2 linked regions of the Bacillus pumilus genome follow. The protein of the gene in region 1 binds, or shares a complex with, the protein of each later gene. Links are inferred from orthologs where the notes say so. Each region holds a gene or a part of one and is shown on either strand. Other genes may lie near its edges.

Region 1 (4,224 bases):
TTCCTAGAAGCCTATGTTTATCCGAAAATTAATGATGGAGCGTTCTCGCATGTCATGGACTTTAAAAGCCAGCTGCAAGAATTCGTTCAGCGCGATGGAAAAGGTGTACTCGAATACCGCATTTTGCATGAAAAAGGACCAGCACACAACCGTGAATTTGAAGCAAATGTCTCCCTTCGCGGGGAAGTGCTTGGAATTGGAAATGGTCGCAGTAAAAAAGAAGCAGAACAGCATGCTGCACAGGAAGCACTTGCTAAATTGCAGAAACATCATATGAACCAATAAAATCCCCCTCGTGATTCAGGGGGATTTCACTCTGTTTTCCATCATCTTTTTTCACTTCATATGGTAAGATGATAGTACTTTAAATACATAAGGAGGATCACTCTCATGTTCCTCAAACGTTTAGACGTGATAGGATTCAAATCTTTTGCGCAGCGAGTGACCGTGGACTTTGTCAAAGGGGTTACAGCTGTTGTCGGACCAAACGGAAGCGGCAAAAGTAATATTACCGATGCCATCCGCTGGGTACTTGGAGAACAATCAGCGAAAAGCCTCCGCGGAGGAAAAATGGAAGACATCATTTTTGCAGGAAGCGACTCAAGGAAAAGAGTCAATCTAGCAGAAGTGACTTTAACATTAGATAACGAAGACCACTTTTTACCGATCGATTTTCACGAAGTCAGTGTGACAAGAAGAGTCTATCGATCAGGAGAAAGTGAATTTCTCATAAACAATCAATCTGTCCGCTTAAAGGATATTATTGATCTTTTCATGGATTCAGGTCTTGGAAAGGAAGCCTTTTCGATCATCAGCCAAGGGAAGGTAGAAGAAATTCTATCAAGTAAGGCAGAAGAGAGAAGAAGCATCTTTGAAGAAGCGGCTGGCGTTTTGAAATATAAAACAAGAAAGAAAAAAGCCGAGAATAAACTGTTTGAAACGCAGGACAACTTAAACCGAGTAGAAGATATTCTGCATGAACTAGAAGACCAAGTAGAACCTTTAAGAATGCAGGCATCTATTGCAAAGGACTATTTGCAAAAAAAAGAAGAGCTTGAAAATGTCGAAATCGCCTTAACTGTCCATGACATCGAAGCACTTCATGAAAAATGGACAACACTTGGTGAAGCTGTCGAGCGCTTCAAACAAGATGAAATGAAGCAATCCACAGAGATTCAAGCAAAAGAAGCAAAAATTGAAGAATCAAGAGACCGCATTCAAGCGCTTGACGAATCAATTAATGACTTACAAGAAGTTCTTCTTTTCACAAGTGAGGAATTAGAAAAGCTTGAAGGTAAAAAAGAAGTACTAAAAGAACGGAAGAAAAATGCTGCCGCAAACCAGGGACAGCTAGAAGAAACACTCATTCGCTTAACTGAAAAGCAGGCGCAGCTAACCGAAAAAATTCAGCAGCAGAAAATCACGCGGGATAGCCTTCAAAAAGAAGTGCAGCAGCTAAAAGATGAAGTGAAAACGAAGCAGCATCAACTGTCGCTTCATAGTGAAGATGTGGAAGGTCAAATTGAACAGCTAAAAAGCGATTATTTTGATCTACTCAATGAACAGGCTTCCATCCGCAACGAACGCAAATTGTTAGAAGAACAGCAGCGACAAGCGGCTATGCAGCTGGATCGGCTCACACAAAATAACCAAAAACACATTGAAGAGCGTGTATCTGTCAAAGAGAAGAAAACAGAGGCTCAGAAGCAGCTTTCAGCTCTAGAAGAAGACATTTTGGCTCAGGTCAAGCGGTTTAGAGAAGCGGAACAAAAGCTTGAGCAAATAAAACGTCAATACGAGAAAAAAGAAACGGCTCTTTATCAAGCCTATCAATATGTGCAGCAGGCAAAGTCAAAAAAAGAGATGCTAGAATCCATGCAGGAAGATTTCTCAGGCTTTTTCCAAGGAGTAAAAGAGGTCTTAAAGGCAAAAGAACGGTTAGGCGGTATTCACGGTGCCATTGCAGAGCTGATTCAAACAGATCAGCAGCATGAGACAGCGATTGAAATCGCGTTAGGCGCAGCAACGCAGCACGTCGTCACAGAGAATGAAGCCGCCGCGCGACAAGCAATTGCATACTTAAAGCAGCACTCCTTTGGACGAGCAACTTTCCTGCCGATGAATGTGATCAAAGAAAGAACCATTCAGCATAGAGACGTCCAAACAGCCGAGCAGCATGCTGCATTTATCGGTGTAGCAAGTCAACTTGTTTCCTTTGATGAAAAATATCAAAAGGTCATACAGAACTTGCTTGGAACGGTTCTGATCGTTAGAGACTTAAAAGGCGCCAATGAACTCGCAAAAATGCTTGGTCATCGTTATCGCATCGTGACCCTTGATGGCGATGTCGTAAACCCAGGCGGTTCAATGACCGGTGGCGGTGTAAAGAAAAAGAACAACTCCCTTCTTTCAAGAAGCAGGGAGATCGAAACATTAACAAAGCAGCTCGTTGAAATGGAAGAAAAAACAACGATCCTTGAAAAGGAAACAAAAGAAACGAAGCAATTAATTGCTGCAAATGAAAGCCAATTAAACGAACTGCGTCAGCGCGGCGAAACGCTTCGTGAACAGCAGCAAGAGCTCAAAGGGAAGCTATACGAACTGCAAGTAGCAGAAAAAAATATTAATGCTCACCTTGAACTCTATGACCAAGAAAAAGAAGAATTACAGCTGCGTTCTACTGAACTTATAGATAAGGACAAAGAGCAGGCAGCTCTTGAAGTTTCGATAGGGGAGAAATTGACCACCCTAGATCAAGAGATCAATACATTAACAAAGCGTAAGCAAACCCAAAGCTCAACGAAAGAAACCATTTCTGCCGAATTAACAGAGCTGAAAATCTCACTTGCTAAAAAAGAGCAGTCCTTAGCGAATGAACAAGAAAAGCTTTCGAGCTTAATGGCAGAATTAGAAGAGGCTGAACAAACGCTGACGGAAACAAAAGAAGATCTGTCACTCTTAACAAGTGAAATGACGTCTAGCTCAAGCGGGGCAGAACAGCTGGAAGAAGCAGCGAAAGAGAAACTGGAAAACAAAAACAAAACAACCGCACTCATTTCAGAGCGGCGTAAACAGCGCCTTGCTCTTTCTGAAACGTTAGAATTTGCTGAACGTGAACTGAAAGAACAAAAACGCCTTTACAAGCAGCTCACCACAAGCTTAAAAGATGAAGAGATTAAGCTTGGGCGTATGGAAGTTGAGCTCGACAACCTCATCGCTTATTTGAACGAAGAGTATGCACTTTCGTTTGAAGGGGCAAAAGAGATGTATCATCTGACGCTATCGTCAGATGAAGCAAGAAAACGAGTGAAGCTGATCAAATTAGCCATTGAAGAGCTAGGAACAGTGAACTTAGGCAGCATTGATGAGTATGAACGAGTGAATGAACGCTACCTCTTCTTAACAGAACAGCGAAATGATCTGACAGAAGCGAAAAATACATTATTCCAAGTGATCGAAGAAATGGATCAAGAGATGACAAAGCGCTTCTCTGAAACATTCTCGCAAATTCGCGGACATTTTGAATCAGTTTTCCAAGCGTTATTTGGCGGCGGAAGAGCAGACCTTAAACTAACAGATCCAAACGATTTACTAAACTCTGGTGTTGATATTGTCGCGCAGCCGCCAGGGAAAAAGCTGCAAAACTTAAGCCTGCTTTCAGGCGGAGAGAGAGCATTAACAGCGATCGCCTTACTGTTCTCTATTTTAAAAGTCAGACCAGTACCATTTTGCGTATTAGATGAGGTAGAAGCGGCACTTGATGAAGCCAATGTTTTCCGCTTTGCTCAATATTTAAAGAAATACAGTCAAGAAACACAATTCATTGTCATTACGCACCGCAAAGGAACAATGGAAGAAGCAGATGTGCTCTACGGTGTGACGATGCAGGAATCAGGTGTTTCTAAGCTTGTATCTGTCAAACTAGAAGAAACGAAAGAGCTTGTCCAGTAATTAAAGGAGGTTTTGGAACCAAATGAGCTTTTTTAAGAAATTAAAAGAAAAATTTACACAGCAAACCGATTCAGTATCAGAAAAGTTTAAAGATGGACTTGAAAAAACGAGAAACTCCTTTCAAGGAAGAGTAAACGAACTCATTTCACGCTACCGTAAAGTGGATGAAGACTTTTTTGAAGAATTAGAAGAAGTTCTGATCGGAGCAGATGTTGGTTTCACAACGGTGATGGAACTGATTGATGAGCTGAAGAAAGAAGTAAAACTAAGAAA
Region 2 (2,836 bases), 1.8 Mb from region 1 along the record:
ATTTGCTGATGAGATGTCGTATATTCTAGCTCTTCTCTCATCACTAAAAAATCTTTTTCTAATGAAGAAAATAATCGTTTGATCTCAGCGGATACTTCATGGTGGAAAACAATGCTACTCTTTCCTGTATAAGCGGAACGGCTGTCCTCATACCATGTATCCTTTTTCGGCGTGAAAAACTCTTCAATACATTGATGATAAATACGGTGAAGCGTCTGCTGTGCGGCTTGCTGCGGAAATGTCTGCTGCTGGCTGATTTTCCTGCAAACTGCCGCTGCATCCTCGCTGTACACTGCAAGCTTCCGTAATGTATTCAATATGTCACAATAATAGGCTTCCGCTTCAGGGTTTAATCGTTTCATACTTGATAAGGTAGCTTCGTTCAGAAAACCATTCATTTCAGTTGCAACCTTTGATAAAAAGACGCCTGCTTGATCAACTTGAGCCTTTACATTCATATGTGCCATTTGTTTTGTGTTTACCTTCCCCTCATGGCTTTATGACCATTTTATCTGACATCAATAGATGTTAGACCTAAAATCTTTTTTATATTTTATCATACATTTTTCATTCTTTTGAACTATTTTATCTCTTCAAATGTTTGATTGAAGTTTTCAAAAAAGAGATCAGCCTCTTCTTGTACACCATCTGCTTCCACATTCTCTGGAAGCGGCGGTAGTTCATCCAATGCCTTTAAGCCAAACTGCTCTAAAAATGTAGGTGTTGTCCCATAAAGAATTGCTCGCCCAGGGCCATCGGCACGTCCAACTTCACAGAGCAGCGCTTTGGCTACTAAACTATGAAGCACTCGCTCTGATTTGACTCCTCTAATTTCTTCTACCTCACTTCGTGTGATAGGCTGTTTATAAGAAACGATTGCGAGTACTTCAAGCGCTGCCTGAGACAAACCTTTGGATGGGGTCTCGACTAATTTTTTCAAATAAATGCTGTATTCCTTTTTTGTCAGCAGCATATAAGAATCTGCATATTCAATGAGCTCAATTCCTCGTTCTTGTTTTTGATATTCTTCCTTGACGGCAGACATCATGTCAAGTAACGCTACCTCTTCTACTTCAAGAACAGACATAAGCTGTTTTTTTGTTAAGCCTTCGTCACCTGCTGCATACAGCAGCGCTTCTATGATGGCTTTCCAATTCACGATATCAAGCGTCATGAATCGTTTCACTCCCTATTATATAAATGTCTTCAAAGTTTCCTTCCTGCTCTAACATGATTTGATGACTTTTCATCAATTCAAGAACAGCAAGAAACGTCACGACAAGATGCTCCTTTTGATCATGTTGAAATAGAGTCATGAAATTGGTCCGCTTTTTCGTTTTTCTTAAATGGTTCATAATCTCATTCATTTTGTCTTCAATCGGGATTTCTTGTCTTGTAATCCTAGATGGTGCTGGTTTCGTTATTTTTTTTCGGTTCAATACCTTTTGGAACGCACCTAACATATCATACACCGTGACATGTAAGTTTGTGTCCTTCGCTTCCGATTCTTTTGCAAATTCGCTTAAATCACTCGGAGGTTTTGTAAAGGCATTTTGCCTTTCTTCCTCGCGTTCCTTTAGTTCTTGTGCGGCATCTTTATACTTTCGGTATTCAATCAGTTTGCCAATCAGTTCTTCTCGAGGGTCCTCTTCCTCTTCAAGCAGATCTTCATCAAATAGCTCTTCCTCTTGTTTTGGAAGGAGCATTCTGCTTTTAATACTCAGGAGGGTTGCAGCCATCACCAAATATTCACTTGCCACATCAAGTTCAAGCTCCCTCATGGTATGGACATATAATAAATACTGCTCCGTAATTTTAGCAACGGGAATATCATAAATATCAATTTCCAACCGGTTGATTAAATGTAAAAGTAAGTCCAAAGGACCTTCAAACGAATCTATTTTCACCTGATATTCCAGCATTTTTTCTCACCATTTCTACTGTCTTCTGTCTTCTAAGTACCGTTTCACCGGCTAACCTTTAGTATAAGACAGGATAAAGCTCTCGTCCAATATAATTTCGACCATGATGTCCTAGGCAAAATAAGAAAAACAGTGGTTTCGCCCATACCACTCAGGGCATTTATACATAGAATACCATTGTAAACAGAAATGATGAAAAAGGAGGCCGTATCATTATGGGAGATGGCTATAACTTTGGCGGAGGTTTCGCGCTTATTGTCGTGCTTTTCATCTTGCTGATCATCGTTGGCGCGGCTTGGGTTTATTAAAGAAACAGAGCGTCCTTTCACGAAGGGCGCTCTTTCTTCTTTTCTTTTCAATATGTTAGACTGAGAGTGGAAAAGGAGATGACCACTGTGTATCCTGAAGCGTACGTGGCTTTTTTACATGAATTTCATACGACAAGAGATTATTTTGAGTGTCATGAAATTCTTGAGGAATATTGGAAAGAAGACCCGCCTGAGCAGCGCAAAGAATATTGGGTTGGCTTCATTCAGCTTGCCGTTGCTTTGTATCATCAAAGACGGGGAAATGGAAAAGGTGCAAAACGGCTCATGTCAAATAGCCTTCACTTACTAGAAGCAAACCGGTCCGTATTATCGAATCTCGGTCTGGATGATGAGGCGTTTCTCAAACTTCTGAGAATGCTAAAGAAGAAAATGGCTGAAGACATGCCATACGAAAGTGTGATGCTCCCGATTAAAGATGAAGCACTCTTGTCTCTCTGCCAAGAAATGGCTCAAAAAGAAGGACTGACCTTTGGCCAGGAGAGTAACTTATCCCACACATTTTTGATCGAAAAACATAGACTGCGTGACCGGACAGATGTATTGCTTGAACGAAAAAAGCAAATCGAACGTAAAAAAAGCAGAGGA

What was found. The genes of interacting proteins can lie anywhere in the genome.
Region 2: the proteins of smc (region 1) and GPS65_RS18355 are in contact, whole or in part, in a crystal structure (PDB 3ZGX), measured with the Bacillus subtilis proteins. The link is inferred for Bacillus pumilus from one-to-one orthologs.

Annotation. Positions count from the first base shown.
Region 1 is NZ_CP047089.1:1,832,188-1,836,411, reverse strand. What follows is about bases 1-4,151. They hold smc (chromosome segregation protein SMC), read left to right. Parts: upstream 1-390; coding sequence 391-3,951; downstream 3,952-4,151. Other genes in these bases: ftsY (signal recognition particle-docking protein FtsY), read left to right, coding at 3,974-4,151; rnc (ribonuclease III), read left to right, coding at 1-285. Also shown: more of ftsY, read left to right, coding at 4,152-4,224. UniProt on the Bacillus subtilis protein: Required for chromosome condensation and partitioning.
Region 2 is NZ_CP047089.1:3,642,878-3,645,713, forward strand. Bases 44-2,806 are described here. They hold GPS65_RS18355 (segregation/condensation protein A), read right to left. Parts: upstream 1,923-2,806; coding sequence 1,164-1,922; downstream 44-1,163. Other genes in these bases: GPS65_RS18345 (YpuI family protein), read right to left, coding at 44-467; scpB (SMC-Scp complex subunit ScpB), read right to left, coding at 581-1,174; GPS65_RS18360 (YjcZ family sporulation protein), read left to right, coding at 2,138-2,230; GPS65_RS18365 (DUF309 domain-containing protein), read left to right, coding at 2,318-2,806. In the rest of the region: more of GPS65_RS18345, read right to left, coding at 1-43; more of GPS65_RS18365, read left to right, coding at 2,807-2,836. UniProt on the Bacillus subtilis protein: Participates in chromosomal partition during cell division. May act via the formation of a condensin-like complex containing Smc and ScpB that pull DNA away from mid-cell into both cell halves.